One region of the Mesorhizobium sp. WSM4840 genome, then DNA from elsewhere that is predicted to be linked to it. Evidence: riboswitches for the same ligand, from Rfam matches in the RefSeq annotation. Region 1 holds a riboswitch; each other region holds the start of a gene.
What was found. Region 1 has a riboswitch for thiamine pyrophosphate ahead of thiB (thiamine ABC transporter substrate binding subunit). Riboswitches for the same ligand answer to the same signal wherever they lie in the genome.

Region 1 (7,802 bases):
CAGGCCGGCATCACCTGAATATCGACACACCCTATTTGTCGGTGATGATCTTGACCTTGTCGCCGGCCGAAACAGCTGCACCGGGCGACATCGCATTGAGCACCCTGAACAGATCGAGCTTGCGCTCGACGCCGACCATCTGCGCGGCGAGCGAACCCATGGTCTGTCCGGGCCGCACCGTGACAACGCGGATATGCAGCGGCTTCAGCGCCGCTTTCTCGGCCGCGCTCAAGATACGGAAGGAACCGCTGACCGAGCGCGCCACGGCATCCAGCGAGGCGCTGGCGGAAGGGGCAGCCGTCAGCAGCCGGTAGACCTGGCCACCGGCGCGGATCACCGCGATGTCGAACTGCCAGCCCTCGGCACTGGCATGCGCCGTCGCCGCGTCGTTGCCATTGATCGTTTCCTGGCGCACGCTGCTTTCGTCGAGACCGGCCACCCAGCCGCTGCGGATGTAGTCGGTCAGCGAGCGGCTCTTGTCGATCGAAACGCCGTCGAAGCGAATCGCTATGTCGCCTGGCCCGGTTGCCGTCACCGCCGCGGCCGAGTTGTCGATGATGAAGCCGTCGGGCACCGAGAACGACACGCCGAGCCCTGGATGCAGGAAGGTTTCGCCACGCACATAGCCCTCCTCCGGCGTGTCGCCGTAGAGCAGGCCGTCTATGCCGGCGAGGAAGGCGTCGCGGTCGCGCGTGCCGACGCCGGGCGCGCCGAACTGGCGGGCATGACGCTGCGCCAGATCGATGCGCTGCGGCGTGTTGGGATGCGTCGCCAGGAAGTCGAGGCTGGCGTCGGTGGCGCCGCTGATCGAGCGGAAATCGGTGTAGGCTGACATCGACTGCAGGAAGCGGCCGGCGGCAAAGGGATCGAAGCCCGCCTCGCCGATCGACTTGATGCCGATGCCATCGGCCTCAAGCTCCTGATTGCGCGAGAACTGGGCAAGCCGCAGCTTGCCGCGGATCAGTGCCGCCTTGGCGGTCGGGCTGTCGCCGAGCACGTCGGAGACGACCTTGGTTGCAAACCCCTCCTCAGCCTCGAGCTGTTGGCGCTGCAAGCCGTGGTTTGCAGTGACGTGGCCCATCTCATGCGCGATGACCGCGGCGAGCTCGGCCGAATCGTTGGCCAGCGCCAACAGGCCGCGCGTGATGTAGAGATAGCCGCCCGGCAGCGCGAAAGCATTGACGTTGGGCGAATTGAGGATGGTGATGCGGTAGGTCTGGCTCGGGTTGGCCGACACCACGGTCAGGCTGCCGACGACCTTGGCGACCATGCGCTCGAGCTTGGGATCGGAATACTCGCCGCCATAGGTGGCGAGGATGCGCGGATGCTGCGCCTTCGCCATTTCGGCGAGCTTGCTGTTGGCGGCGACATTGTCGACCGTGATCGGTTTGCTGGAAGGTTGGAAGCCGGATTCCTGAACGTCCGGAGGCGTGAACATCTGGCAGCTTGCCAGCGCCATGGCAAAGCCGGCCAGCGCGAGGAAGCGCGCCAGCGGTTTCCTTCTCACTCTGTCGGTGCCGGTCGGCAGAACAGCTTCCTTTCGGGTCTCAGCACATGGCCCCGAAAATCGGGCATCGATTTTCAGAAAGGATCATGCGCACAATCAACTGCCACAGCGTCCTTCGCGGCCATGAGCACGCATGGCACACCGTAGTGGCAAATCACAACCTATGCCGGACCAGTATCGGAGGACCTAGTCACACTACTTTGACCATGGCAAGCAAGCACCACATCGCCTGAAGCCGGTTTGGCCGTAAATTATGTCCGCTTCCGGGCAACATCTCGTGATCCCGCGCCAAACGGACCTGCACCGATATAGCGTCGGAAGGCCTCCGGTCCAGCCTTGGTAAAAAAATCGGCGACAGTCCCGGTTGCGGCAACCGTGCCATTGTCCAGGAACACCATGTCCTGGCCGATACGGTGGGCATCCTCCGGCTGATGCGTGACGAACAGCACCGTCATGCGCCGCTCCGCATGGACGCCGGCTACCAGATCGAGCATGTCGTCGCGCAAGGCCGGTCCGAGCGAGGCGAACGGTTCGTCGAGCAAGAGCACCGGCCGGTCGCGCACCAGGACGCGGGCGAGCGCGACGCGCTGCCGCTCGCCACCGGAGAGTTCGCGCGGCAGGCGCTGTTGCTTGCCGGCAAGGCCGACGCGCTTGAGCGCCCCGGCGATTGCAGCGTGGTCGCCCTCGGCCAGCCTGAGCGACGGCGAGCGGCCAAGGCCGACATTTCGTTCGACCGAAAGATGGGCAAAGAGATTGTTTTCCTGGAACACCATCGACACTGGCCGCGCCGACGGCGGTTTGGCGCCGACATCGGCGCCGCCGATCAGCACGCGGCCCGATCGCGGCGTCTCGAAGCCGGCCACCAGATTGAGCAGCGTCGATTTTCCCGAACCGCTCGGCCCCATGATGGCGGTGATCTTCGAGGCGGCGAACTCGACATCGAATAAAAACGGCGCTTCGCGATAGCTGAACGAGACCTTTTCCAGCCGCACGGCCGTACCGCTTTCCGCGCTGTTGAGCATCATGATTTTTCTCCCTGCCCCAGCCAGTCAGCGGCCAGGACAAGCGCAAGACAAACCAGGCCGAGCAGCAACGCCAGGCCTGCCGCGTCCATCGTGCGGTAGCTGCCCATGCGCGCCAGCAAGAGGTAAGGCAGTGTCTGCAGGGAGTCGCTGCCGAACAGGGCAATGACGCCGAGATCGCCGAGCGACAAAGCCATGGCGAACGCGAAACCGGTGGCGAGCGGCCGCCGCAGCGACGGCCAGTCGACCAGCCGGAACCGGTTCCAGCCCGAAATGCCAAGCAGCAAACAGAGCCGTTCGTGGCGTTCGCTCGCCGCATCATAGCCGGGGCGAATGGCGCGGATGGCAAACGGCATCGCCATTACCGCATTGACGGTGACGACCATGACAGGGGCGATGGCAAAGACGTCGCTGACAGCACGCAGGAGCAGGAACCAGCCGGCGCCGATGACGATGGGCGGCACGACGAGGACGAAGCCGGCGCCGGTATCGGTGGCGTATTCGAGCAGCGTCCTGGCGCCGACGCGACGCCTCAAGGCCAGCGCCCGTCGTGCCATGACGAGCGACAGCGACAGCGCCACTGAAAGCAGCGCCGCCAGCAGGGCGAGCACGGCGCTGGTCAGCGTCGCCTGCCGCACCGCGATCTCGCCCGCCAGCCGGCCGAGATCGGCGCCAAGGCCTGACGTCACCATGGCAGCCATCGGCCCGGCGACGAACAGCAATGCGAGAGCGATCAATGCTGTATTCAGCACGGTCTCGGCCGGGCCGGCCGAAAGATAGCGGCGCGGTGCCACCGGCAGGTTGGCGTCGCCGACGATGTTGGCGCCAAGCCGCATCAATGCCAGCACAACGACGAAGGTCAGCGCGATCTGCAGCAGTGTCAGCGTCACCGCGCGGGCAGGATCGAAATCGAAACGCAGTGCCTGGTAGATGGCGACCTCCAATGTCGTCGCACGCGGCCCGCCGCCCAGCGTGAGCACGATGGTAAAGGATGTGATGCAGAGCATGAAGACAAGCCCAGCGACGCCCGGCAGCGCCGCACGCAGCGTCGGCCATTCAATCAGCCGGAAGGCGGGTCTGGCGCCCATGCCGAGCTGGCTCGCCAACCGCCACTGGTCGGCCGGCACTGTCGTCAGCGCTTCAAGGAACAGCCGCGTGGCCAGCGGCAGATTGAAGAAGACATGGGCGATGAGGATGCCGGACAGGCCGTATATGCCCGGCCAGCCCAGACCGCCAATCGCGGTGAGCACGCCGGCGAAATAGCCGGCACGGCCATAGAGAGCCAGAATGCCGAGTGCGGCGACGATGGCCGGCAGCGCAAGCGGCACGGCGAAGAGCTGCAGGATCAGGCCGCGACCAAAGAAGCGCGGATGCCGCGACAGCGCCCGCGCAACGAACAGCGCCGGCACGACGGAAAGCAGTGTCGACAGCAAAGCCTGCAACAGCGTGAAACGGGCGACCCGGAAGAGGTAGGAATCGAAGGTCGACGCGGCGCCGGACGGGTCGCGGGCGCCTTCGACGATGAGCCCGGCGAACGCTCCGCCGACCAGCAGCGCAACAGCGGCAAGCGCGATGGTGCCGGCGGTGACGCGGGGATCGGCAGGATATCCGGTATGCATGCCGCCCTGCCTAGTTCAACGATCGTCGAAGCAGAAAATATGGCTGAGGTCGAGTTCCCGGGCGCCGTAGAGTAATCATCTTTCAATCACAAGCTACTTGCTCATCACCGACAGCCATTCGTCGACCCAGGCCTTGCGATTGGCGGCGACCTCTTCCGGGCTGAAAAGCAAAGTCTTGGTCGGCTTGACGAGCTTGTCGAAAGCCGGATTGAGCGGCTTCTCGGTCTTGCCGGCCGGGAACATCCAGTTGGTCTCGGGAATGACATCCTGGAATTTCGGTCCGGTCATGAAAGTCAGGAACTGTTTCGCCAATGGGTTCTTCGCGCCTGACGTGGTGATGCCGGCAACCTCGATCTGCAGATACGCGCCCTCCTCGAAGGACGCCGCCTGATAGCGTTCGGTGTTTTCGGCGACCATGTGATAGGCCGGCGACGTGGTATAGGACAGCACCATCGGCGCCTCGCCCTTGGTGAACAGGCCATAGGCCTCGCTCCAGCCCGGCGTCACGGTGAGCACCTTTGCCCTAAGCTTGGCCCAGGCTTCCGGCGCCTTGTCGCCATAAACCGACCTCACCCACAACAACAAGCCGAGACCGGGCGTCGAGGTGCGCGGATCCTGGATGACGATCTTCTCATCGGCATTGCCCTCGACCAATTCCTTCAGGCTCTTCGGCGGCGTCTTCAGCTTTTCGGTGTCGTAGACGACGGCGAAATAGCCATAGTCGAACGGCACGAAAACATCGTCGCTCCAGCCGCCCGGCACATTGACATCGATGACGGCACCATGCGGCGAAAACAGGCCGGTGGCCTTGGCTTCCGCAGTCAGATTGGTGTCGAGGCCGAGCACGATGTCGGCCTTGGTCGCGGCCCCTTCCAGCTTGACGCGGTTGAGCAGGGCGACGCCGTCGGCGACCGCGACGAATTCGAGAGTACAGCCGCATTCGGCCTCGAAGGCCTTCTTCACCGCGGGGCCTGGACCCCAGTCGGCGGTGAAGCTCTCATAGGTATAGACGGTGAGTTTTTCCTGCGCGGATGCCGGCCCGATGCCGGCGGGAACAGTCGCCGCAAGCAGCACTGCCGAAACTAGAGTGTATAAAAACGTGCGCATCGGCGCCTCCTTCGTTCGCGTTGAAAGGAATTGAGGCGTCGGGCTGTCCGAAACGTCTAATCCCTCCGCCGGTACAAACCGGATCAGGTTCAGCGGGTTGGCATGGTCGCCTCTCAGCTGGTTCGCGAAGATCGCGTCCAGCACCCCGTTAGAGCGTTTCGACACATAGGCCCGGCCTGGTTGCGGCGCAAGCGGAAGTTTGCCGGGCATCTGGAACGCGGCCTTCCGTTTGGCAAGCAGGGCTGGTAAGGGCCACGCATATGAGCAAATTCACCATCCTGCTTGGCGGCGATCTAATCCGCACGCCGCTGCTCGACCGCCAGGTCGAAGGCTCCCGTGTCATCGCCGCCGACGCCGGCATGAGCCATGCCCGGACGCTGAACCTGACGCCGGAACTCTGGGTCGGCGACTTCGATTCGGTGCCGGCGGACTTGCCGGACGAGCTGGCCGCCGTGGCCCGCCAGGTGTTTCCGGCAGAAAAGGACAAGACCGACGGCGAACTGGCTATCGCCGCCGCGCTCGAACGCGGCGCGACCAGTCTCGTGCTCGCCGGCGCGTTCGGCGGCAAGCGCACCGACCACGCCTTCCTGCACCTGGCGCTCAGTGTCCGACTGGCCGAGGCAGGGACGGAGGTGCTTTTGACCAGCGGCGCACAGGAAGGCACTCCCTTGCTTCGCGGAAAGGCCGGCTTCGACTACGCCGATGGCACGCTGTTTTCGATTCTCGGCTTTTCCGACCTTACCGGCCTGACCGTGACCGGCGCCAAATGGCCGCTGAACCATATCGAGATGGCGTTCGGTTCGTCGCTGACCATTTCCAACGAGGTCAGGGGCCGGCTGGAAATTGCGCTGAGCAGTGGCCGCGCGCTGTTGCTCGCCCACCCATTCCCCTTACCTGGAAGCTGACATGGCGCCGCCACTTCTCAATCTCGACGGCATAAAACTGACCTTCGGTGGCACGCCGCTGCTCGACGGGGCGGAACTGACGGCGTCGGCGGGCGACAAGATCGCTTTGGTCGGCCGCAACGGCTCGGGCAAATCGACGTTGCTCAAGATCGCTGCGGGATTGATAGAGCCGCAGGACGGCGAGGTGTTCCGCCAGCCCTCGGCGACAGTGCGCTACCTGCCGCAAATGCCCGACTTGGATGGTTTCGCCAGCGTCCGCGCCTATGTCGAGGCGGGGCTCGGACCCGCCGACGATCCCTACCGCGCCACCTATCTGATGGAGCATCTCGGCCTGTCCGGCGACGAGCGGCCGAACGATCTCTCCGGCGGCGAGGCGCGCCGTGCCGCCCTTGCCCGCGTCATGGCGCCGGAGCCCGACATTCTCCTCCTCGATGAGCCGACCAACCATCTCGACCTGTCGGTCATTGAATGGCTGGAGGAGGAGCTTGCCCGCACCTCTTCGGCGCTGATCGTCATCTCGCATGACCGCCGCTTCCTCGAGCGCGTGTCGCGCGCCACCGTCTGGCTCGATCGCGGCCAGACCCGCAGGCTGGACAAGGGCTTTGGCCATTTCGAGGAATGGCGCGACACCGTTCTGGAAGAAGAAGAACGCGAGCAGCACAAGCTTGGCCGCCAGATCGTGCGCGAGGAGCACTGGCTGCGCTACGGCGTGACTGCAAGGCGCAAGCGCAACATGCGCCGGCTCGGCGAACTGCAGACCATGCGCCAGCGCTTTCGTGGCCATCGCGGCGCCGAGGGTGCGGCGACCATGGTGGCCAGCGACGCCGCCGAATCCGGCAAGCTGGTGATCGAGGCCAAGACCATCGAGAAGAGCTTTGGCGACCTCACTGTGGTCAAGGGCTTCTCGACCCGCATCCAGCGCGGCGACCGCGTCGGCCTGGTCGGCCCGAACGGTGCCGGCAAGACGACACTGCTGAAGATGCTGACCGGCGAATTGAAGCCGGACTCAGGCACGGTGCGGCTCGGCACCAATCTGGAGATCGCCACGCTCGACCAGAAACGCGACGCGGTCGATCCGCAAGAGACACTGGCGCAATACCTCACCGACGGGCGCGGCGAGAACCTCGTCATCAATGGCGAGCAGCGCCACGTCGTCTCCTACATGAAGGATTTCCTGTTCAAACCGGAACAGGCGCGCACGCCGGTGCGCGAGCTTTCGGGCGGCGAGCGGGCGCGGCTGCTGCTCGCCCGCGTGTTGGCGCGGCCGGCGAACCTGCTGGTGCTCGATGAGCCGACCAACGACCTCGACATGGAGACGCTGGAATTGCTGCAGGAACTGGTCGCCGGTTTTGCCGGTACGGTGATCCTGGTCAGCCACGACCGCGATTTCCTCGACCGCACCGTGACCAGCCTGATCGCGCCGGACGGCGGCGGCCGCTGGATCGAATATGCCGGCGGCTATTCCGACATGCTGGCGCAGCGCGGCGGCACCAGGCTGGACGACCGCAAGGCACGGCCAAAGGCCGAGACCAGCGAAGTGGTGGCGGCAGGCAGGAGCGAAGCACCCGCGCCGAAGGGCTCAAAAAAACTGTCGTTCAAACAAAAATTCGCGCTGGAATCGCTGCCGAAGAAGATCGAGGCG
Region 2 (7,802 bases), on a different contig from region 1:
GTTGCTGGCAAGTACAACGCCGACCGCCTCGATCGCAGCCGACGTCCCTAGTATGCCGATCTTGACCGCCGCGACCCCGTTGGCAGAGAAAGCGGCGCGCATCTGGGCGGCGACAAGCTCCGGCGGCATAAGCTTGACGTGCTCGACAGCGGCGTGCGTCTGGACGGTCACGGCCGTGACGGCGAGACAACTGCGCAGCCCGAAGGCGGAAACCGTCTCGATGTCTCGAACAATTCCAGCCCCGCCGCTCGAATCCGAGCCGGCGACGATGAGGACGTGCGGCGTCATCGCCACGGGGCCGTCGCCGCCAGCCATTTGAGGAGACGAACCTCGGGACGCGCGTTGCCGAGGATGTCGGTGACAACCGCGGCGCTCTGGGCTCCCTGGGCGAAAATCCCGGTCGCGCGCTCGACCGTCAGGCCACCTATGGCAACGAGCGGAAGGTTGCCGACACGCTGCTTCCAGGCAGCTATGCGATCGAGCCCCTGCGGGGCCCATTTCATGATCTTGAGCACGGTCGGATAGATGGGGCCGAGCGCCACATAATCGGGATCAGCCGCAAGGGCGGTTTCGAGCTCGGCGGCGTCGTGGGTGCTGAGGCCTAGTCTGATGCCTGCCCGTCGGATCGCCCTCACATCGGCCCGTGGGAGATCTTCCTGGCCGAGATGGACGAAGTTGCAGCCCTCCTCGATCGCAACGCGCCAATAGTCGTTGACGACGAGCTGGCAGTTGTGGCGTTCGCATATCGCTTTCGAAGCGCGGATCTCCTGGCGTAGCGAAAACTCGTCCTTGTCCTTGATGCGCAATTGCACCAGCTTGACGCCAAGCGGCACGAGACGCTCGATCCAGGCGCTGGAATCGACGATGAGGTAGAAGGGGTCGAGCTTCACGGGAACGCCGCCTTACCAATGACCGGCGTGGACGGAATCGCCGAGTCGCGCGGCTCAAGCAGCCCAGCGCGATATGCTTCATGGCCTGCCCTTATCGCCTTGCCGAAGGCCGCGGCCATTTGAACGGGATCGCCGGCCTTGGCTATCGCCGTGTTGAGGAGCACCGCGTCGTAGCCGAGTTCCATGACGGCGGCCGCATGCGACGGTCGGCCGATCCCGGCATCGACGATCAGCGGAATGTTCGGGAAATGGCCACGCAAGCTTCGCAACGCATCGAGATTTTGGGGCCCGCGCGCCGAGCCGATCGGCGCGCACCATGGCATCAGCGCCTGGCAACCGGCGTCAAGCAGATGCTCTGCCACGACAAGATCGTCGGTGGTATAGGGAAATACCGCAAAACCATCCTCGCACAGGATGCGCGCCGCTTCGACCAGGCCGAACACGTCCGGTTGCAGCGTGTCCTGGTTGCCGATCACTTCGAGTTTGATCCAGCTCGTGCCGAACACTTCGCGCGCCATCTTCGCGGTCGTGACCGCTTCCTTGACGGAGTGGCACCCGGCAGTGTTGGGGAGGATTCTCGTGCCGAGCGAGCGGATCAGCGACCAGAATTTTTCGCCAGCCCTGCCGCCTGCCATCTCACGCCGCAAGGAGACGGTCACGATGGACGTGCCCGACGCCTTGACCGCATCGGCAAGGATGGCCGGCGAAGGATATTGCGCGGTGCCGAGAAGCAGGCGGGAAGGAAGCGTCGTCCCGAGAAGCTCGAACATGCTAGCCTCCCTGCATCGGCGAGAGGATTTCGATCCGATCGCCGTCGCTCAACCGGAATTCCGCCCGGTTGGCTTTGTGCACGAGGTCGCTATTGACGGCGGTCGCAAGCCAGTCGCCTTCATAGTCGAGCGCGGCAAGCAATTCGGCCAATGTGGTGGCGGCAACCTCATGCGCTACGCCGTTGACGGTCAGTTTCATGAGCAAGCTCCACGGATTTGTCGTGACGGAAGATGAGTTCGGCCGCCTGGCGCGCCATGGCAGGGGCGAGCAGAAAGCCATGGCGATAGAGGCCGTTGATCGCGACGGTGTTTCCGCGTGCTTCGACACGCGGCAGGTTGTCTGGAAAGGCCGGACGAACGCCGGCACCAGCCTCAACGATCTCAGCCTCGCCGAATGCCGGATGGAGCGCGCAGGCGACGCTGAGCAACTCCATCATCGAACGCGCCGTGACCGGTCCAGTGGACTGGCTCTCGATCATCGTCGCGCCCACCATGAAACGGTGGCCGGTGCGCGGCACCACGTAGAGCGGAAAGCGCGGATGAAGCAGCCGGACCGGGCGCGACAGCGAGACATCGGGCGTGCGCAGGATCAGCATCTCGCCTCGAACGCCACGCAGCCGGTCGTCGTCCGTCGCGATCCCGGTGCAGTCGATCTGGCGATCGAAACCGGAAATGTGCCGGGCATCGGCGCCGAAGCGGAATTCGACGCCCATCGCCACCAGTCTGTCATGAAGTGCCGCCATCGCCTGGCGCGGGTCGAGATGCGCTTCGTCAGAGAAGAGCAATCCGCGGCGCAAGCGGCCGGCGAGGTCGGGCTCCAGCAACGCGATTTCATCTTCATCGACACGCCGGTGACCCGATGTGCGGCTGGCGAACCGCTCGAGTTCGCCCGCATCGCGCGGCGCGGCCACGACCAGTGTTCCTGCCCGCGTCACCTGACCGGGCAGTACCGCATCCCACCAGTCGGCGGCATCGCGGCCAAGGTCCAGCACCGGCTGCTCGGCGCTTTCACGCTCGCACCATGGCGCCAGCATGCCGCCGGCGAACCACGACGCATTGCCGCCAAGGCTATCCCTTGTCTCGGCAACGGTCACCGTCGCGCCGCGGGCGGCGAGTTCGAAGGCGGCGGTGAGGCCGGCGACGCCGGCCCCCTTGAGCAGCAGCCTCATGACGGTTCCGGCGCCTCTGGCACGAGCGGTACGCCGGTCTCGTCAGCGGGCATGTAGAGATCGCCGCCCTCGCGGTATTTCGCTGCCATCGCCGCCATGCCCTCTTTCTGTGCCTCGGCGCGGATTTCGTGGGAGATGCGCATCGAGCAGAATTTCGGTCCGCACATGGAGCAGAAATGCGCCAGCTTGTGCGCCTCCTTCGGCAAGGTCTCGTCATGGAAGGAGCGCGCCGTTTCAGGGTCGAGCGACAGGTTGAACTGGTCTTCCCAGCGAAACTCGAACCGCGCCCGCGACAGTGCGTCGTCACGCAGCTTCGCTGCCGGATGACCCTTGGCGAGGTCGGCGGCGTGGGCGGCTATTCTGTAGGTGATGACGCCGGTCTTGACGTCGTTGCGGTCAGGCAGGCCGAGGTGCTCCTTGGGCGTGACGTAGCAGAGCATGGCCGTGCCGTACCAGCCGATCATCGCCGCCCCGATGCCGGAGGTGATGTGGTCGTAGCCCGGCGCAATGTCGGTCGTCAGCGGCCCGAGCGTGTAGAACGGCGCCTCGCCGCAGACTTCGAGCTGCTTGTCCATGTTCTCCTTGATCTTGTGCATCGGAACATGGCCCGGCCCCTCGATCATCACCTGGCAATCCTTGGCCCAGGCGATCTTGGTCAGCTCGCCAAGCGTTTCCAGTTCGGCGAATTGCGCCGCGTCGTTGGCGTCGGCGATCGAGCCGGGACGAAGGCCGTCGCCGAGCGAGAAGGACACGTCGTAAGCTCTGGCGATATCGCAGATTTCCTCGAAATGCTCATAAAGGAAGCTTTCGCGGTGATGATGCAGGCACCACTTGGCCATGATCGAACCGCCCCGGCTGACGATACCCGTGACCCGGTCGACCGTCAGCGGGATGTAATGCAGCCGCACGCCGGCATGGATGGTGAAATAGTCGACGCCCTGTTCGGCCTGTTCGATCAGCGTATCGCGGTAGACTTCCCAGGTCAGGTCCTCAGCGATGCCAGCGACCTTTTCGAGCGCCTGGTAGAGCGGCACCGTGCCAATCGGCACCGGCGAATTGCGGATGATCCATTCGCGGATGTTGTGGATGTTGCGGCCCGTGGACAGGTCCATAACGGTGTCGGCTCCCCAACGGATCGCCCAGACCATTTTTTCGACCTCTTCGGCCATCGAGGAGGTGACCGCGGAATTGCCGATATTGGCGTTGATCTTCACCAGGAAATTGCGGCCGATGATCATCGGCTCGCTCTCGGGGTGGTTGATGTTGGAGGGGATGATTGCTCGCCCGCGCGCCACCTCGTCGCGCACGAATTCCGGCGTGACGAAGTCGGGGGTCGTCGCGCCGAAGGCTTCGCCGTCGCGCTCAAGCTTGCCGCGCAGGATCTCGCGACCGAGGTTCTCGCGGCCAAGGTTCTCGCGGATCGCGACGAACTCCATTTCGGGCGTGATGATGCCTGCCCGCGCATAGGCAAGCTGGGTCACCGCCTTGCCTGCCTTGGCTCTGAGCGGCCGATTGCGAATGGGAAATTCCGGCGTCAGGCGCTCACCTGTCGCGAATCCGTTGTCCCCCGGCCCGACACTGCGGCCATGGTGGAATTCGACGTCGCCGCGCGCCGTCACCCATTCATCGCGAAACCTGGCGAGGCCCTTTTCGATGCTGGTTTCGACAGCCGCGTCGGTATAGGGGCCGGACGGATCGTACACCGTGACGGGTGGCTCGCCGGCCGTTGGATGGACGGCGATTTCCCGCATCGGCACCCTGATCTGCGGGTGGATGGCACCGGGCTTGTGGATTTTCCGCGAGGCGGGCAGTGGTCCCGTCGACACGGTGGGGGTGAGGGCATTCATCGTCAGGCTCCTTTGCTTCATGCATTGGAGACCCAGTTCTGTGCCGGAAGGATGAAGACGCTTCTTGTCGACCTGCCGAAACAGGACCTCGGGCGTAAACCTCCCGCAAAGCGCTTGCACCGTCCCTACGCCAGTATGAACTGGATCAGGTTCAACGGGTCACTGCGCCGCGATAGCCAGCAGTATCTCAGCCCCTTGCCGGGACTCCCCTGGTGAATGCCTCAGGTTGAACGGGCCGGCGCTAACTTGTCAAGCGCATTCGGCTCGCGGCGGTCATCGGCGATCGGTCAAACCCGAGGGACGCTCGCGCATGTGTCGGCGACAAATCACGCTCCGGAACCAGGGGACGGATCAAGGGGGACCGCCATACCGTCGGACTAAAGATCAATCCACGCCATCGGGTGCATACGTCGGACGGTGCCTCCGGGACTGCGATCTCGCCCTCTCAGATAATGGTAATCAGATCAAAACTAGCCTTCTCGAGGTGCACCCCGAATACCTGTCAAGAAGCTGATGAAGCCGATAAAGCACAGCCCCCCATGCTTCGGAGGGCTGCGCTCATGCTCCGGAATGTCACAGGCGTCGCACTTGATCCCAAGGTCGATGAATCCCTCGCCGGGCTCGCCGCCGCAATGGGCGTTTCAAAATCCGACCTCATCAAGAAGATCGTCGGCGCGTGGCTTGTTGCCAACGCGTATTTGCCGGTTCCTTATGCCGAAAAAGCGCAAGCCCCGCGACGCCGCCACCACCCTACGGGAAGACCGCCCTGGACGTCCTCTCAAGGCACTTGGAGCGGCCGAGTGCCCATCGGGACAAGGCGCTGACGGTCCAACATCTCTCTGTTTCATCCCGACTGTTGGGTTTGTCAGATCCGCGACACCGGAGTACGGCTGCGCCTTGCAGCCGCGAATTCGTTAACTTATTGAATAATATCCGGAAAATCTCCCGGAGGTTCCTTCTGCTCAGTTGGCACGACTTTTGATGCTCCTCCAGAGGCGACAGGAGATACCGACTGGCGTTCATTCGTGGGTGACATCGCGCGCAATGCAACAAGGAAGACAATATGTCAGGTCCGCGTGAGAACCGATTTTATGCAAAGAGGATTGCCTGTAGCGCAAGGCGTTCACGAACCGCAAATCCACAATGGCTTCCGTGCAAAACACAGGGAGATCATTTGTGAAAATCCTATTCACTACGGTGGCTGTCGCCTTGCCGGCCATCGCTATTGCTGCGCAAACGATCCCCGTAGACCTCAGAGAAACGGCACGCGCCACCTTCAAGGCTCTACCATCTATCACGCCGACAGTCGCCAACAACCCGATCACACCGGAGAAGATAGCCTTGGGCAAGGCAATGTTCTTCGATCCACGCGTCTCGGCGTCAGGCGTCTTGTCGTGCAATTCGTGCCACAACTTGGCCACCGGGGGCGACGACAATCATGAAAGCTCGATCGGTCATGGTTGGCAGAAGGGACCGCGCAACGCGCCGACGGTACTGAACGCTGTCTTCAACATCGCGCAGTTCTGGGATGGTCGTGCTGAAGACCTGAAGGCTCAGGCCAAGGCACCGATCCAAGCCGCTGTCGAAATGGCCAACACACCAGGTCAAGTCATCGCCACGCTCAAGTCGATGCCGCAATATGTCGAGTGGTTCAATTCAGCTTTCCCGGGTGAAGCCGATCGCGTCACCTTCGAAAACGTCGCCAGGGCAATCGAAGCCTTTGAGGCGACACTAGTCACGCCGGCCCCCTTCGATGCCTTCCTCAATGGCGATGACGCCGCCATGACTTCCGAACAGAAACAGGGCCTTACGCTTTTCATGGACAAGGGCTGCTCGTCCTGCCACGGCGGTATCAACGTTGGTGGGGAGGGCTATTACCCATTCGGCCTCGTTGAAAAGCCCAGCGCCGATGTCCTGCCGGAAAACGACAAGGGCCGATTTGCCGTCACCCATGCAGCCGACGATTCCTATGTTTTCCGCGTGGCGCCGTTGCGCAACGTAGCACTCACCGCGCCATACTTTCATTCGGGCAAGGTTTGGGATCTGAAACAGGCCGTCGCCATCATGGGGACCACCCAGCTCGGCGAAGAATTGACGGAAAAAGAAGTCGACCTGCTCGTTGCCTTCCTCAATTCGCTGACCGGAAAGGTACCGGAGGTCGCCTATCCCATCTTGCCCGCCGAAACGCCGACAACGCCTCGACCTGTATTGCATCTCCTCGGGCAATGATTGGCCGGAGCTGGCTAGGGAAAGTCGCAATCAGGAATGATTGCGACCATCACTAGGACGACACGATCGTGACTTCCGGCGAGGCCTCTCCAACTGGAGCTAGGTGGGCTTTCATTTCCGAATTCAATTGAAACGCTAAGTGAAAAGCTGACCCGTCGACGCCCACTTGCGTCACGACAGCATGACCGCCTTACCGGCAACGTCGATCAGTTCATGCTGGCACAGACGGCAGCGCAGTCTGAAACGAATGCCGCAGAACGAGTGAAACGGTCGGAATAGCACCTTGCTGCTCTCGGCATGTCCCTCGATAGGACCTGAAAAGGTTGCGATCGGGCAGGCGTGACGGCAGTCACGCTGCCGACAACAGTGACTTCAGGGAGGTCGTCCAGATGGTTCGTCCGATAACGCTCATCAAGCCCGCAGTCCAGCCGCAACAGGTCAATGAAACGCAAAACGCAGCACAAATAGCGCGGCGGCGTCACCGGTAGCTCACCGGCTCTTTCCGGAACGTTTGTCCTGCACCAGTTCGTAGCTGACCCTTCCGACCATCGTTGAGGCCCCGATCGCGCCGTGCTCGCGCCTACGCCAATTTGACCGCCATGATCTTCGGCACACCGCCGGACTTTGGCCAGATACTGGCATCGATTTGAGCAGAACATCAACGGACGCTCCGACTAGCCGACTGTGTCGTGATGTGTCGTTGCATGCGGCCCCGCTTGAGATTCGCTGACAAGCTCGGAACCATCTGGTCGTGCCATCGCGGACATATTCCGCGCGGCGTTGGCGTGCGCCCAGCAGAAACCGCCATGCCGTCACATCCATCCCTTCAAAAACGTGCGCGATGGCTTTGCGACGCGCGAGCAGCTGTTCCAGCTCTGCAAGCGCATCGATATGAAA
Region 3 (7,802 bases), on a different contig from region 1:
CTGAATCTCGACACACCTTAGGCCGCGTCGGGACCATCTTTCTCTAAGGAGTCAAAAAAATGCTCGACCAGTCCAACGAACTCGCCGCCTGGGACCGCGACCACTTCTTCCATCCCTCGACCCATATGGGCACGCATGCGCGGGGTGAATCGCCGACCCGCGTAATCGCCGGCGGCGAAGGCGTCACCATCTGGGACAATAACGGACGCAAGAGCATCGATGCCTTCGCCGGCCTCTATTGCGTCAATGTCGGCTATGGCCGCCAGAAGATATCAGACGCCATCGCCGCGCAAGCCAAGAACCTGGCCTACTACCACGCCTATGTCGGCCACGGCACCGAGGCGTCGATCACGCTTTCCAAGATGATCATCGACCGGGCGCCGCAAGGCATGTCGAGGGTCTATTTCGGCCTCTCCGGCTCCGACGCCAACGAAACCAACATCAAGCTGATCTGGTACTACAACAACGTGCTCGGCCGGCCGGAGAAAAAGAAGATCATTTCGCGCTGGCGCGGCTATCACGGCTCTGGCGTCATGACCGGATCGCTGACCGGGCTCGACCTGTTCCACAACGCCTTCGACCTGCCGCGCGCGCCGATCCTGCACACCGAGGCGCCCTACTATTTCCGCCGCGCCGACCGCTCGCTGAGCGAGGAACAGTTTTCCCAACACTGCGCCGACAAGCTGGAGGAGATGATCCTGGCCGAGGGCCCGGACACGGTCGCCGCCTTCATCGGTGAGCCGATCCTCGGCACCGGCGGCATCGTGCCGCCGCCTGCTCTCTACTGGGAAAAGATCCAGGCGGTGCTGAAGAAATATGATGTGCTGCTGGTCGCCGACGAAGTCGTTACCGGCTTCGGCCGGTTGGGCACCATGTTCGGCTCCGACCATTACGGCATCAGGCCCGACCTGATCACCATCGCCAAGGGCCTGACCTCGGCCTATGCGCCGCTGTCGGGCGTCATCGTCTCGGACAAGGTCTGGCAGGTGCTGGTGCAGGGTTCCGACAAGCTCGGCAGCATAGGCCATGGCTGGACCTATTCGGCGCATCCAGTCTGCGTCGCCGCCGGCGTCGCCAATCTGGAACTGATCGACGAGATGGACCTGGTGACCAATGCCGGCGAAACCGGCGCCTATTTCCGCGCCGAGCTGGCGAAAGCCGTCGGCGGCCACAAGAATGTCGGCGAGGTGCGCGGCGACGGCATGCTGGCGGCGGTCGAGTTCGTCGCCGACCGGGACGAACGCGTGTTCTTCGAAGCCTCGCAAAAGATCGGGCCGCAGGTCGCGACAGCCCTTGGCGAGCGTGGTGTCATCGGCCGGGCCATGCCGCAGGGCGACATTCTCGGCTTCGCGCCACCGCTCTGCCTGACGCGCGAAGAGGCCGATATCGTCGTGTCGAAGACGGCCGATGCGGTGAAGAGCGTGTTTGCGAACCTCTGAAGAACCGACATGAATGCCATAACCAAACCCCTCCCCGCCACTATGGCCGCCGTGCTGCTGACCGGTCACGGCGGACCGGAAAAGCTTGTCTATCGCACCGACGTGAAAGTACCCTCGCCCGCCCCGGGCGAGGTGCTGGTCAAGGTCACCGCTTGCGGCATGAACAACACCGATGTCTGGGTGCGACAGGGCGCCTACGGCACGGAGGAAGATGCTGCCGCGGTATCGACCTGGCGGCGTCAGGGCAACACGCTGACTTTCCCGCGCATCCAGGGCACCGACACGGTCGGCAATGTCGTTGCCGTCGGCGACGGTGTTTCTTCGGCTCGCATCGGCGAGCGGGTGATGGTCGACTTCTCCATCTACAACCGCGACGACGATTCACTCGCCGACATCGACTATATGGGCCACGGCCGCGACGGCGGCTATGCCGAGTACCAGGCCGTGCCGGCCGAAAATGCCCATGTCGTCGCTACCGACCTGACTGACGTCGAACTCGCCACTTTCTGCTGCGCTTACCTTACCGGCGAACAGATGCTGGTACGCGCCGCATTGAAGGCCGGCGAGCGCGTGCTGGTCACCGGCGCGTCGGGCGGCGTCGGCTCCGGCATCGTGCAATTGGCGCGGGCGCGCGGCGCCATTCCCTATGCCGTCGTCGGCAAGGGCAAGGAACAGGCGGTGCTCGACATCGGCGCCGAGGCGGTGATCACCCGTGGCGTCACCGATCTGCCTGCTGCCGTGAACGACGCGACCGACGGCCAGCCGATCGACGTGGTTGCCGACCTCGTCGGCGGTGCGATCTTCAATGACCTCTTGCGCATCCTTCGGCCCGAAGGCCGCTACACCACCGCCGGCGCGATTGCCGGCCCGGTCGTGCAGATCGATCTGCGCACCTTGTATCTCAAGCAGTTGCAGCTGCATGGTTCGAGCCAGGGCACGCGGCAAGATTTCCGCCGTATCGTCCGCTACATCGAGGAGAAGAAGATCCGGCCGCTGGTCGGCGGCGTCTACAGGCTGTCCGATTTCCACCGCGCCCAGGCGGATTTCATTGCCAAGGATTTTGTCGGCAAACTGGTGGTCGTTCCGGATGCCATCTCGGATCTCGCAGCAACCCGATGACAGCCAAGATTATCGCTCTCGCTTAGTTCTGCGATCGACGTCTGACGCCGACCGGTTCGTCCGCTACGGGCAGCCGTCGCCGTGCAGTTGGCAATGGGTAGTGTCGCAGGGATATTACCCCTCGGCTGCGAATACGTAGCTGTTGCCATCCTTGGACAGCGTGCCGACGTTCGGCATCAACCAGTGAGTACCCGAAATGGTGAGCTTGTCGGCGACCGCGCGATCGAAGATCTTCTTTCGCGTTTCGACGGCCATTTGCGGATCCTGGTCGATAGCAAGCTGCCACTCGGGATTTGTTGAAATGTGGGGCGCAAGATTGACCACGTCAGCGCTGATCAGGAACTGTTTGCCGCCCGATACGACCAGATGCGCGACCATTCCCGGGCTATGACCCGGCGCCTGAACGGCGTGCACGCCGGGCAGGAGTTCTGGTTCTCCCTCAAAGGTCCTGACGTTTTTCCACGTCGCCACGGTGGCCTGAATGCGCTGGGCGAGGCCCTTGCGCGTCGGTCCGAGATCGATCGACTCGACTCCCTGGCGCGTCCACCATTTCAATTCCGCGGCGGGCACCACGATGTCGGCATCCGGGAAGACCTGGGCATTGCTCTCATTGTTCATGAGGCCATAAATGTGGTCGCCGTGCAGATGGGAGATCAGGATCGTCTTGACTGCCTTGGGGTCAAGGCCCGCCGCAGCCATGCTCTCGAATAGCCGGCCGCTCCCCTCACCATAAATCGGATGACCGCCGGTACCCGAGTCGATCAGGACCACTTGATCGCGCAGCTTTAGCGCCATGACGATAAACCGCAGGGGCGCCTGATTGTCGGGAAAACCGGCACCACGCAGCGCCGTCTTGACCTGTTCGACGCTGACATTCCTGACCATACCCTCCCGCAGCGAAACGTCACGCATGCCATCAATCAGACAGAAGACTTCAATGTCGCCAACCTTGTATTTTCGGAAAGGTTGAGCGACGGCCTGTTGAGCGCAGGCCGCGTCGACAAACGTGATCGGCTTGTCGAGTCCAAACGCAGCATGAGCACCGGCTGCGCCAAGTGTCAGGTCGCGACGCGAGATATCGAACATCCTTCCCCGCTGACTGAATGATCGAGCATATCAACGGCGCTCGGCACTGCACAAGGCCGCCGTGAACGCGGCGATCAGGGCCGGCCGATCGAGGTCGTCGCCGAGCCGAGAATGGTGGGGTCCGAGAACCGGAACGGAGCGTACTTTTGGATACGTGAGTACCGGAAGCGTAGGAAACCGCCGTTCGCGGGCCGGCTGAATATCGACACGCTCTAACAAGCGCTCGGGCTGTTCGCCGACACGGTAAAATCGAGCGCGACATGGCCTTGCGGCGCGCCGAAGCGAAGGAAGGCTTCCGATAGCGTCGCGAACACCGGTCCGGCATCGCCTCTAAGCTTGGTGCAGAAATTCTTCGACCTGTCGAAGACGCCCGAAGTCTTGAGAAAGTCGATGCAGCCGTAGATCTCGTCCATGTGATGGCCCTCGCCGAGCGGATAGAGCGAGAACTGCGCGGCGACCTCTTGGCCGAGCTTTTTCGCACCGTCGACATGCGACCGCGCCGCGCCGATGCGCTCGGCCAGGGACAGCTCGTGACTGCTGCCGGAAATCGGTGTGCAGATCGGATCGTCGGGCTCGCCGGGGCAGCCGCGCGACACCGTCGCCGACAACACGCAGTGCACGCCACTTGCCGCCGCCGAGGCGAACAGATCGCGCATGGCCGGGAAAAGCTGTTCCGGCGGGCCGACGATCAGCGTCGAGATGTCGTCGGTCTCGATGCGGAAATTCGGCCATCGCCGAAAGTGCTTTGAGGATGACGCCGACGAAATCGTCGCACATCGGATACAGGGAAATCTGTGCACCTGAAAACACGGTCGCCTCGCTCCGCTGGCATTACCCAGATCAGCTTGAGGGACCGAAGGCTTGGCACCTTCCATCTCAGCCCCGGCAATACGGAGCGCCCCTGTCGATTGGGTGGACGTAGCACCGGCGCGGTGGATGTTCAAGTACGATCCGGGGCAATTGCCGATCGTGGCGCCGCCGGCAAAGCTGCCGATCTCCCCTGCGGAAGATTGGATGCCGCAGCAAGGCTCAAAGCGTACCTGGCTTTCAACGCTCAATACGCGGCGGCTTTCACGAGGCGTTTTTCGTGATGGCTTTGTTTATCTGCAAGACCATTCTGATTTGGCTGCACGACGGCAACAAGGATTCCTGATCCTCTCCTGCAGCGTTATAAGTTTTTCGCAGTTTTCTTATAACGCCGCTTGCGTCGCTCGAGATCACGCCGTTACGCGCGCGCCAATTGCGGGACCTGCTTGCCCGCGGCTTCAAGCGATCTTTCGAACGCGTCGATCATCTCATCGACCTGTGGCTCGGTGATGATCAGCGGCGGGCAGAAAGCCAGCGCGTCGCCCATGTTGCGGGATATCACGCCGTTCTGCTGCATGAAACCGTTGACGAGCCCGCCCAGCGCGCCGGCCGTCTCCCACGGCGTCTTGCTCGCCTTGTCGCCGACCAGTTCGACCGCCGCGATCAGGCCGACTCCGCGCACCTCGCCGACAAGCGGGTGCGATTCGAGCTTGCGCAGCCGCTTCTGCATATGCGCGCCGACCGTGCGCGCATTGCCGACAAGGTCGCGCTCCTCGATCAGCTTCAGGTTCTCGAACGCGACTGCCGCCGCAACGGGATGGCCGCCGCCGGTGAAGCCGTGGCCGAAGGTGCCGATGCGATTGCTTTCGTCGGCAATCGGCTCGAAAACCTTTTCGTTGATCAGCAAGGCCGAGATTGGCAGGTAGGACGAAGAAATCTGCTTCGACAGCACCATGATGTCAGGCCTGATGCCGAAGGTCTGCGAGCCGAACATCTCGCCGGTTCGGCCAAAACCGCAGATCACCTCGTCGGCGACGAGCAGGATGTCGTATTTCGACAGGACCGCCTGGATCTTCTCCCAGTAGCCGGCCGGCGGCACGATGACGCCGCCGGCGCCCATGATCGGCTCGCCGAAGAAGGCAGCGATGGTTTCCGGTCCTTCGGCCAGGATCAGCTTTTCCAAGTCGTCGGCAAGCCGGCTCGAAAACTCTGCTTCGCTCTCGCCTGGCAGCGCCTCGCGCCAGTGGTGCGGCGTCGACGTGTGCAGCACATTGGCAATCGGCAGGTCGAAGGAAGTGTGGTTGTTGGGCAGGCCTGTCAGGCTTGCCGCGGCAATGGTGACGCCGTGATAGCCGCGATTGCGGCTGATGATCTTCTTGCGTGCCGGCTGGCCGATCGCATTCGACCGGTACCAGATCATCTTCATGGCCGTATCGTTGGCCTCGGAGCCGGAATTGGTGAAATACGCCTTGCTCATCGGCACTGGCGCCATTAGCACCAGCTTCTCGGCGAGATCGATCAGCGGCGAATGCGATTTGGAGCCGAAGTCGTGATAGTAAGGCAGCTTGGACATCTGGCGCACCGCCGCATCGACCAGCCGCTTCTCCGAAAAGCCGACCGCGACGCTCCAAAGCCCGGCCATCGCCTCGATATAGCGGTTGCCGGCGAGATCCTCGACATAGATGCCGTCGCCCTTCTCGATGACGAGTGGCCCTGCTTCCTCATGCTTGCGGGCATTGGTGTAGCCGTGCATGTGGTAGCTGATGTCGCGGGCTTCGGGAGAATTCGGTCGAGCGTCCATGATGGCTCCTGTCCTGCATGCCGGGACGTGCGTCCTGCCGCCGTTCGGCGCGCATCGGCCTCTGGATTAATGCTGTTTGGTGCATCTGTTTCTTGTAAGGGTGTCAAGCCCTTTCGGAAGGGCTGGCGGATGGACGGAAGACATGCAGAATTTCAGCTTCGAGGCTGCAGAACGCGAGAACCTGCGCCAGGCCGGCGGTGCGCGTCGCCCCGAACGGGTCACCAGCAGGCACAACAACAAGGCTGAGGTGGCCTGATCGTGGACCATGTCGACTGCATCGTCGCCGGCGCCGGCGTCATTGGCCTCGCGATCGCGCGAGAGATGGCACGGCGTGGCATGGATACCCTGATCCTCGAGGCCGAGAACGCCATCGGCACCGGGACCAGTTCGCGCAATTCCGAGGTCATCCATGCCGGCATCTACTATCCGGCCGGATCGCTGAAGGCCCGGCTCTGCGTGCCAGGCCGGGAAAAGCTCTACCGTTATTGCCAGGAGCGGGCGGTGCCGCATGCGCGCTGCGGCAAGCTCATCGTCGCCACGGATGCCGAACAGGAGCCGGTGCTCGCTTCCATCCTGGCCAACGCCTCTGCTTGCGGCGCGGGCGATTTGACGCCCTTGACCGCAGCAGAGGCGCGCAGGCTGGAGCCCAAGCTGCGGTGCACGGCGGCCCTTTTGTCTCCCGCCACCGGCATCATCGACAGCCATGCCCTGATGCTCGCGCTGCTGGGCGACGCCGAGGAGCACGGGGCGGCGCTCAGTCTCAACACCCGCATCGTCTGCGGCCGCATCGAGGGCGGGCGCATCGCGCTCGACACGGTCGACAGCACAAGCGGCGAGCGCTTTGAAATCGCCACCGCGCGCTTCATCAACGCCGCCGGGCTTGGCGCCACAGCACTTGCCAGCTCGCTTGACGGGCTCGACCCGCAATTCGTGCCAGATCTTCGCTATGCCAAGGGCAATTATTTTTCGGTCGCCGGCCGGGCGCCGTTCTCGCGGCTGGTCTATCCCGTGCCCGAACCCGGCGGGCTCGGCGTCCATCTGACGCTCGACCTCGACGGCGTCGCCCGCTTCGGGCCTGACGTCGAATGGACCGAGACACTCGACTATCGCGTCGATCCAACGCGTGGCGAGCGCTTCTACGACGAGATCCGCAAATACTGGCCGGACCTGGCCGATGGCAGCCTGCAGCCGGCCTATAGCGGCATCCGGCCGAAGCTCTCCGGTCCTGGCGAAGCCAATGCCGACTTTGTCATCCAGGACGCGCCGGTGCATGGCACGGAGGGCCTGGTCAATCTGTTCGGCATCGAGAGCCCCGGCCTGACCTCAAGCCTGGCGATCGCCGACCATGTCGCGCAGCGCCTCGCGCCGAAGGCCAGCTAGCCGAGGGCGATCCGCGCGAGCGCACCCGTAAGCCATCCGTAAGCCGGGGTCGCGGAACCTGGATCCGACGATCAACGGGACCATCGATATGAAGAACCGTTTCGAAGCCATGCCGAACCCAAGCTGCCGGTTCGAGATCTGGGACAATGAGACCGGCGAGCCCGTGGTCC
Region 4 (7,802 bases), on a different contig from region 1:
CAGTGAGTAAGCACCGCCGCGCGCGACCAGTTCGGCGACCACCACGATGCGCATGAGCATTGTTCCAGCGTCAGCCTGTCCCGCCTTGCGATCACGACCAGCACGCCGACCGGCTCTGGCCGGACTGGTTCGGCCGTGCGCTCGACAGCGGCGGCAGCGGCGCGTCGAAGCTGGTCGATGCAGTTCCGGTCAAGTCCGATCCTGCTGGTGACGACGGCGAGTGCCGACAGGATGCATGCGCCGCGGCGGGCTCATTTTTCGCCGTCCAGATAGGCGTTGCTGTAATAGGCCGCGAAATCGGGTCGTTCGCCGACCGGGTTCCCATCGCCGTCGCGCAGGGCTCCGGCCTTGAACAGGTAGTCGCCGATAGCCTCCATCTTTGCGGGATCGATCGTGCCGATCGCGCCGGCGGGGCTTTGCAGATAGTGGCCGTCGACCAGCGCCTTCAGCGATGCCTCGATCAATGGACGGTCAGTCAGCATGTCGCTGTTTGCTGCTATCAGGATCTCAGCCGCTTCTTGCGGATGTTCGACGGCGAAGGCATAGCCGCGCCTGGTCGCGGCGATGAACGCGGTTGCCGTGTCCTTGTTCTTCTCGAGGTAGGCTCGGCTCGAGCCAATGAAATTGGTGTGTTGGTCGGGCACGCCGAAATCCGCGTAACGGAAGGCGCGCTGAGGCTTGTCGTCAAGCTCCGCCTTGATCCCCTCCCAAGTGTAGACCTCGAGCGTAAAATCGACTGCGCCATTGGCCAAGGCCTCATAGGCGGAGGTGCCCAGCGTCACTGTTTCGAATTTGCCCTCGCCGCCATCATGGCGGATGATGGTGCCGATCAGCGCATTCTCCCAGGCGCTGCCGAAACCGTCATAGGTCAGGCCGTCCAGATCCCTGGGGGACTGTATATCGGCGCGGTCGGCGTTGAACACCAGCCTGCCGGTTTCTGTCTGCATGATGGCGTAGGTGGCGACGAGGTCGGCGCCGGCCGTGCGTTGGGTGAACAATCCTATGGATCCCAGTATACCGAAATCGGCCACGCGGTTGGCGATCAGCGTACCGGCCGCAGTGTCGGTGTAGGGCAGGATCCGCATGTCGAGCCCGGCCTCGGCGTAGAAGCCTTTCGCTTGGGCGACATAGAGCCCGACATGATTTGTGTTCGGCGTCCAGTCTAGCGCGACGGTGACAGTCTGCTGGGCGGAGACGGACGTGACGGGTGCGAACCCGGCGATCAATGCGGCAGCGATGAAGAGGCGTCTGGAAAGCATGGTCATGTCCTTTGGGCGGGCTGTGGATCGAGCAGGGTATCGAGGATGTCGGCTTCGATGGCGCTGGCTTCCGACGAGGCAAGATCCTTGCGCGGGCGCGAAAGAGGTATGATGATTTCGCGCAGCACGCGGGCGGGGCGGGCGCTCAGCACATAGATGCGGTCGGACAGGAAGACCGCCTCGCGGACGTCGTGGGTGATCAGCAGGACCGTCCAGCGGTGTCGGTCCCACATCGTCTGAAGCCAGCGCTGCATGCCGGTGCGCGTGAGGGCGTCGAGTGCGCCGAACGGCTCGTCGAGCAACAGCATGGCGCGGTCCTGCACGACGGTGCGCAACAGCGCGGCGCGCTGGCGCATTCCGCCCGAGAGCTGCGCCGGATACTTATGCTCGAAGCCCGCAAGGCCGAATTCGCCGAAGAACGGCGCCACCCTGTCGCGCGCCGCCTTGCGGGACATGCCCTGCACTTCCAGGCCGAGCGCGGTGTTGTCGATAACCGTGCGCCAGGGCATCAGGGCGTCGTGCTGCGGCATGAAGGCAAACGGTCGGCGCGTGTCGGCCAGTGGCCGCCCGTCGAAGTCGACATCGCCGCCGTGGCCTCCGAGACCGCCCGTCAGCAAGCTGAAGATCGTGGACTTGCCGGCTCCGGAGGGGCCGAGGATTGAAACGAATTCGCCCGGCTCGATGTGCAGGGTGATGTCGGCAAGCACGTCGATGTCGCCAAAACGCTTCCTGACTTGGCGCAGCTCCAGCCGCCTGCTCATGATTTTCGTGCGCCATCGAGCCGCTCCCATGGCATGACGACGCGCTGGATCAGTACCGTAGCAGCAAACAGGGCTAGCGTGAGCAAGGCGCTGACCAGCACGGCCGCCAGCACGAGATCGGGCCGGAAATTGTTCTTGGCGTTGAGCATGTAGATGCCGAGCCCTTTGGCCGCACCGGCATATTCTGCGAAGATGGCGCCCACCACGGCATAGGTGATCGAGATGCGCAGTCCGGCGAAGAAATAGGGCAGCGAGGAGGGCAAGCGGGCCAGCAGGAAAATGCGCATGCGGGAAGCGCCCATCGAACTCAGAAGCGCCGAGATGTCCCGATCCGTCGAGTCATAACCCTGCACAAGCGCGACCAGCATGGGAAAGAAAGTCACGAGGGCGATCAGCGTGATCTTCGGCGTCAGCCCGAAGCCGAACCAGAGAACGACCAGCGGGGCGATCGCCACCAGCGGCAGGGTCTGGCTGATGATGAACACCGGGAACAGGGCACGGCGCAGCGGGTTGAAGAAGTCGATCAGCACCGAAAGGATGAAGGCAACGGCCAGCGAGCAGGCGAAGCCCGCCAATGTGGCGCTGATCGTCGGCACGGTGTTGTCGAGCAGCGCCTGGCGCTGCCGGATGGCCTGGGCGAGAACGCGTGACGGCGCGGGCAGCGTGGTGGGCGAGATGCCCGAGATGCGCGCATAGAGGTCCCAAGCCAAAACCAGCGTGCCAACCGATAGCAAGGCCGGTCCGACCTTGGCGAACAAGGCTGCGATTCGCGGCGCGGCGGAGAAAGGTTGAGACATGCGAGACTTGTCTGGTGCGAAAAGATCAGCGCAGGGTCGGGCTGTTGGCCGAAACCGTAAGCTCGATCGTGAGATGGCCCTGGAGCGGGCCGACCGGCAGCGTCGAAATATCGTCTGTGCCTATGCGCAACCGATCGCGACAAGGGTCGAGCGCATCGAGCGCGGAGATGACGACACCGACGAAATCGCCGGTTGTCGGAGAAAGAGAAATCTGTGCGCCAGAAAACATCGCCCGCCTCGCTCCGCTGGTATTATCCAGATCAGCTCTAGGGTTTACGGGCTTGCAGCCCAGCTCTCAGCCCCGACGATACGGAGCACCCCTGTGGATGCCGGCAATTAAACAGATATGGGGTGGAGCTGCAAGCCTGCGTCCGACTCGTGAAACCTCAGGTCGAGGAGGCGCGGCGCAGGACAGGGAAGAGTGACAACCCGGCATCCTGTTCGAGATCGCTCTCGATATTCTGAGAAGCCACATGACTTTGAAGGTATCGGGAAAGACGTCGATCGAGCGGACAGTTTCCCGTTCGTCGCCATTGTCGATGCCAGGCGTTTGGTGAATTGTGGAAGCATGAAGATATAAATTGCATCCGTTGTAGGCAGCGGTTCCTCTTTCGCCAATTACGACCCGCGCTTTGTTGGAGAGCCAAATGCAGGAATTTATCCTTTTTGCGCTCGTAGGGTTTGTAGCTCAGGCTGTCGACGGGGCTCTCGGCATGGCCTACGGCGTGATTTGCTCGACAACCCTACTGGGGTTTGGCGTGTCTCCTGCACACGCTTCGGCTTCAGTTCACGCAGCGGAGCTGTTTACCACTGCGGCCTCAGGTTCGGCTCACCTCTATCACCGCAATATCGACTGGAAGCTTTTCTGGCGGCTGATGCCATTTGGTGTTCTCGGCGGCGTTCTCGGCGCTTATGTGCTCACCTCGTTTGAGGGAGCGATCATGAAGCCATATGTGACCACATATCTGGCGCTTGTCGGAGCTTGGCTCCTGTTCCGTTCATTCCGGCGGATCCCGAGTAAGCCGGTCCCTGCAGGCGCGGTACCTCCGCTTGGACTTGGTGGTGGATTTCTCGATGCCGCAGGGGGTGGTGGATGGGGACCCATCGTAACGACGGGCCTTCTCGGTTTTGGCGGGACGCCCCGCTACGTTATTGGTACGGTAAATGCGAGCGAGTTCCTCATCACGCTCTCGGTGTCTCTGACCTTCTTGTTTGCATTAGTAACGGGCCATTGGGCGGAGGCAGGAGAGCCAACGGAAAATCTACTCTCTGTCGCCGGCTTGATTCTTGGCGGCGTAGTCGCAGCGCCGATGGCCGGTTGGGTAGTGAAGTCAATCGCAGAAAAGACGCTTCTCAGGCTCGTTGGTATTCTCATCATACTGCTTGCAGGCTGGCAAACCGCGCAACTCTTCGAATTGGTGTAAACTGAAGACACATCGAACAGGTTGTCGGCGTCGCTTCCCTGGCGGCTGTGCGGGAGACAAAAAAACTCAATTGCCAAATGGAACGAAGAGACCCCTTTGTTGTTTGGCTTGCTTGGACAACCGGAGGCCGAGTCGATGAGAAGATTGGTTGCAACAACAGGGTTGGCGCTGGCGGTCGCGATGCCTGCAGCGGCTCAGGACACCGCGACCGCGAAAGCCGAATTCGTCAACATGGCCGGCGAGAAGAATGGCACGGCCACGCTGACCGAGACGGCGCAGGGCGTGCTGATAGCGTTGGAGGTAACAGGACTGCCTCCGGGCGAGTGGGTCGCGTTCCATGTTCATGAAACCGGAAAGTGCGACCATCAGACCGGCCATGACTCGGCCGGTGGGCACTTCAATCCGACGAATGCCGAACATGGATACCTCACTGGAAAAGGCCCGCACGCGGGCGATATGCCAAATCAGCGGGTCGGCGCCGACGGCGTTTTGCGTGCCCAGGCTTTCAACGGCATGGTCAAGCTGGATGGTGGAGAAACGGCGATACGAGGCAAGGCATTGATGATCCACGGCGGACAGGACGACTACAAAAGCCAGCCTGCCGGTGATGCCGGAAATCGTCAGGCCTGCGCCGTGATCGAGTGAAAACCCCAAGATGATTAGAGACCTGTCCGACATATGATCGGACCGGCTTTCAGCCTCAGCGGCCAGGTAGTGGTACGTCGTCGGAGCCTCTGGCACGAGGATAAGCCAGACGGTAAGTTCGTGCGCCTGCAGAGAAATTGACGACGCACCCATCGCGCCGAAGCTGGCCTTTCATTTTGCGACTGCCGGATGATTGCATGAACGATACTTCTCCTATGGGCCTGCCCTCCAAGGGTTTTGTCCAGTCAGCCATTTCCGCCCGCGGCCTGGTCAAGACGTTCGGCAAGCTGCGCGCCGTCGATGGTGTCGATCTCGATGTGCCGCGCGGCATGATTTTCGCCATCCTGGGTCCGAACGGTGCCGGCAAGACAACGCTGATGCGCATGCTCGCGACGCTGTCGCGCCCCGACGCCGGCTCTGCGACCGTGATGGGGCACGATCTCGTGCAGGCCCCGCATGCGGTCCGTGCGGCAATCGCGATGACCGGGCAGTTCGCTTCGCTCGACGAGGACTTGACGGGCCGGGAGAACCTCGTCCTGCTCGCCCGACTCTGGGGTTTTCGCGGTCGCGCCGCGAAAACCCGTTCGGACGACCTGCTCGCGGCTTTCGGCTTGTCCGAAGCGGCGACGAAGCAGGTGAGGGATTATTCGGGTGGCATGCGAAGGCGGCTCGACATAGCCGCCTCGCTGGTCGTCACGCCGGGCGTGCTGTTCCTCGACGAGCCGACTACAGGCCTCGATCCGAACGCCCGCAAGGATGTCTGGGGCATGATCCGCGGCCTCGCCGAGGCCGGCGTCACCATCCTGCTCACCACGCAATATCTCGAAGAGGCCGATCAACTTGCAGCGCGTATCGCCGTCATCGACCACGGCAGGAAGATCGCCGAGGGTACCAGCCGCGAACTGAAGGCGGCCACCGGCTCCGGCTTTCTCCATGTCGCGCTCGCCGATGTTGCACGGGCGGACCAAGCGGCGACCATTCTGGAACGCCGGCTGGAACATCCTGTCCAACGCAGCGCCGAAGGCGCTGAGCTCTCCGTCCTTGCCGGCACAGCGAAGGCCGCCAATGAGGCGCTGGCCGATCTGGTCGCCGCCGGCATCGAGCTGTCGGATTTCTCCATGGGCCAACCCAGCCTCGAGGAGGTCTTCTTCGCGCTGACGGGCCAGCCGGGCCTCGGTGAAAGCCGGAAGGCAGGTGACAAGCCATGATCGACACGACATCCCTGCAGCGGCTGCAAAGCGTCGCCCGACCTAGGACCCCATCAGCCCTTTCCAACGCGCTGGTCTTCGGGTGGCGCGCGGTGCTGAAATTCAAGCATGTGCCGGAGCAACTCTTCGATCTGGTGATGACTCCGATCATGTTCACCCTGCTCTTCACCTTCGTCTTCGGCGGCGCGCTCGCCGGTTCGCCTGGCGAGTACCTGCAATTCTTCTTACCCGGCATCCTGGTTCAGACCGTGGTGTTCAACGCAGTCTATTCGGGCATGGGTTTGTCGACCGACCTCGGCAAGGGCTTATTCGACCGCTTCCGATCGCTGCCGATCTGGTCGCTGTCTCCGTTCGCCGGCCTGATGGTGGGTGACATCCTGCGCCATTTGATTGCCGCCTCGATCATTCTCACCATCGGGCTGATCCTCGGCTACCGGCCTGAGGCAGGCATCCTCGGCGTGCTTGCCGCCTTCGCCATGCTGATCGCCATCGGGTTCGGCATGGGCTGGGTATTCATCGTGCTCGGCCTGCTGATCCGCACGCCAACCACGGTGATGACGCTCGGCTTTACCTTCCTGTTCCCGCTCGTTTTCGCCTCAAACATCATGGTCGACCCCGGCACCATGCCGGACTGGCTGCGGGCCATCGTCGAAGTCAACCCAGTGTCGCTGATGACGACGGCGCTGCGCGGGCTGATGGCTGGCGGGGCGACGCTCGGTCAGGTCGTCCTCGCCCTGATCGCGCCGATGGCGCTGACCGCCATCCTGGCGCCGACGACACTATGGCTGTATCTCAGAAGGTGAGAGGAGCCAAACGGTCGCAGTCCTGATCGCCTGAGCGTCAACAATGCGCCCGGATGGACCTGCGCTTCTTAAAAGTCGACACGGGGCGTGTCTTGCATCTGGCGCTCGAACAGGAGCCAGAAGGGCGATCCACGGGTTTCGGCATACCAATGTTCGAAACCCGCCAGGGTCTCAGGAATGTCATTGGCGGATTCCTCTTCCTCCGACGCCCGGAATATCGCCAGCACAACCTGGCCGAAACGCGCGATCACCTCCGAGCGCGCTTCGCTGTCGGAATTCCAGCCGAGTCGCGTGCGCAGCGTGGCGAAGGCGCTGGCGACGGCTATCTCCTCACTGTCGGCCGATGCCATGGCCTCGGCGATCGCCTGAATGAGATTGAGCCGCCTGAAGGCGAAGGCGCGCTCTTGTTCGAGCGCCGCGATCCGGACTGCAGCTTCCCGTCGGAAACGGCCTTCCGCGACTTTGGCGGCCTCGGCCGCTGTCTTGAGCTCAACGAGAAAGCGGGTTGTCACCGTCATCGCGCCTTTGCGAGAGTGGCGGAAGAGAGTGGGAGTCGAACCCACCAAGGACCGGCTCGCGGCCCCTCCCGGATTTGAAGTCCGGACGCCCCACCGGGGACGATGCTCCTCCAGAAACTTCCGCTATTGCCGGCTCACTATCGGCCGGTGAAACAGATCCCGTCGATGCCTGTTGACGAGCCGCAGGTCGCCGCGTCGCAAAGTGACGCCATGCCTATCGAGAAATTCAAGGATCTGGATGGCAACCTTGCGCCCGCTGCCTGCACGATCGCGAAACTGGGCGGCGTTAAACCGCCCGCCCGGCTCGGCCGCCGTCAGGTCGTCGACGATTTCGACAATCCCGGCCAATGCCGGGCGCAGGAAGAAATGATCATGGGCGACTTCGTA

Region 2: linked by a shared signal. The riboswitch ahead of thiC (phosphomethylpyrimidine synthase ThiC) and the one ahead of thiB (thiamine ABC transporter substrate binding subunit) in region 1 are both predicted to bind thiamine pyrophosphate.
Region 3: linked by a shared signal. The riboswitch ahead of AC0L3I_RS11065 (YkoF family thiamine/hydroxymethylpyrimidine-binding protein) and the one ahead of thiB (thiamine ABC transporter substrate binding subunit) in region 1 are both predicted to bind thiamine pyrophosphate.
Region 4: linked by a shared signal. The riboswitch ahead of AC0L3I_RS13385 (YkoF family thiamine/hydroxymethylpyrimidine-binding protein) and the one ahead of thiB (thiamine ABC transporter substrate binding subunit) in region 1 are both predicted to bind thiamine pyrophosphate.

The regions. Positions count from the first base shown of each region.
Region 1 is NZ_JBVVQD010000001.1:162,594-170,395, forward strand. It holds gene AC0L3I_RS00905 (M48 family metalloprotease) at 32-1,459, opposite strand; gene thiQ (thiamine ABC transporter ATP-binding protein) at 1,759-2,529, opposite strand; gene thiP (thiamine/thiamine pyrophosphate ABC transporter permease) at 2,529-4,148, opposite strand; gene thiB (thiamine ABC transporter substrate binding subunit) at 4,242-5,255, opposite strand; TPP riboswitch at 5,299-5,413, opposite strand; gene AC0L3I_RS00925 (thiamine diphosphokinase) at 5,516-6,160, shown strand; gene AC0L3I_RS00930 (ABC-F family ATP-binding cassette domain-containing protein) at 6,162-7,802, shown strand, end outside.
Region 2 is NZ_JBVVQD010000058.1:11,383-19,184, forward strand. It holds gene AC0L3I_RS35485 (hydroxymethylpyrimidine/phosphomethylpyrimidine kinase) at 1-315, opposite strand, end outside; gene AC0L3I_RS35490 (thiamine phosphate synthase) at 285-890, opposite strand; gene AC0L3I_RS35495 (thiazole synthase) at 887-1,660, opposite strand; gene thiS (sulfur carrier protein ThiS) at 1,662-1,859, opposite strand; gene thiO (glycine oxidase ThiO) at 1,828-2,829, opposite strand; gene thiC (phosphomethylpyrimidine synthase ThiC) at 2,826-4,676, opposite strand; TPP riboswitch at 4,781-4,897, opposite strand; gene AC0L3I_RS35515 (cytochrome-c peroxidase) at 5,820-6,905, shown strand.
Region 3 is NZ_JBVVQD010000006.1:136,680-144,481, reverse strand. It holds gene AC0L3I_RS11080 (aminotransferase) at 60-1,439, shown strand; gene AC0L3I_RS11075 (alcohol dehydrogenase family protein) at 1,449-2,558, shown strand; gene AC0L3I_RS11070 (MBL fold metallo-hydrolase) at 2,673-3,644, opposite strand; partial or broken gene AC0L3I_RS11065 (YkoF family thiamine/hydroxymethylpyrimidine-binding protein) at 3,857-4,454, opposite strand; TPP riboswitch at 4,445-4,557, opposite strand; gene AC0L3I_RS11060 (aspartate aminotransferase family protein) at 4,870-6,252, opposite strand; gene AC0L3I_RS11055 (NAD(P)/FAD-dependent oxidoreductase) at 6,511-7,632, shown strand; gene AC0L3I_RS11050 (hypothetical protein) at 7,721-7,802, shown strand, end outside.
Region 4 is NZ_JBVVQD010000008.1:80,477-88,278, forward strand. It holds gene AC0L3I_RS13365 (AI-2E family transporter) at 1-10, shown strand, start outside; gene AC0L3I_RS13370 (ABC transporter substrate-binding protein) at 252-1,265, opposite strand; gene AC0L3I_RS13375 (ABC transporter ATP-binding protein) at 1,262-2,020, opposite strand; gene AC0L3I_RS13380 (ABC transporter permease) at 2,017-2,817, opposite strand; partial or broken gene AC0L3I_RS13385 (YkoF family thiamine/hydroxymethylpyrimidine-binding protein) at 2,903-3,046, opposite strand; TPP riboswitch at 3,037-3,149, opposite strand; gene AC0L3I_RS13390 (sulfite exporter TauE/SafE family protein) at 3,465-4,241, shown strand; gene AC0L3I_RS13395 (superoxide dismutase family protein) at 4,377-4,886, shown strand; gene AC0L3I_RS13400 (ATP-binding cassette domain-containing protein) at 5,084-6,094, shown strand; gene AC0L3I_RS13405 (ABC transporter permease) at 6,091-6,897, shown strand; gene AC0L3I_RS13410 (hypothetical protein) at 6,966-7,415, opposite strand; tRNA gene AC0L3I_RS13415 (tRNA-Sec) at 7,432-7,527, opposite strand; gene selB (selenocysteine-specific translation elongation factor) at 7,539-7,802, opposite strand, start outside.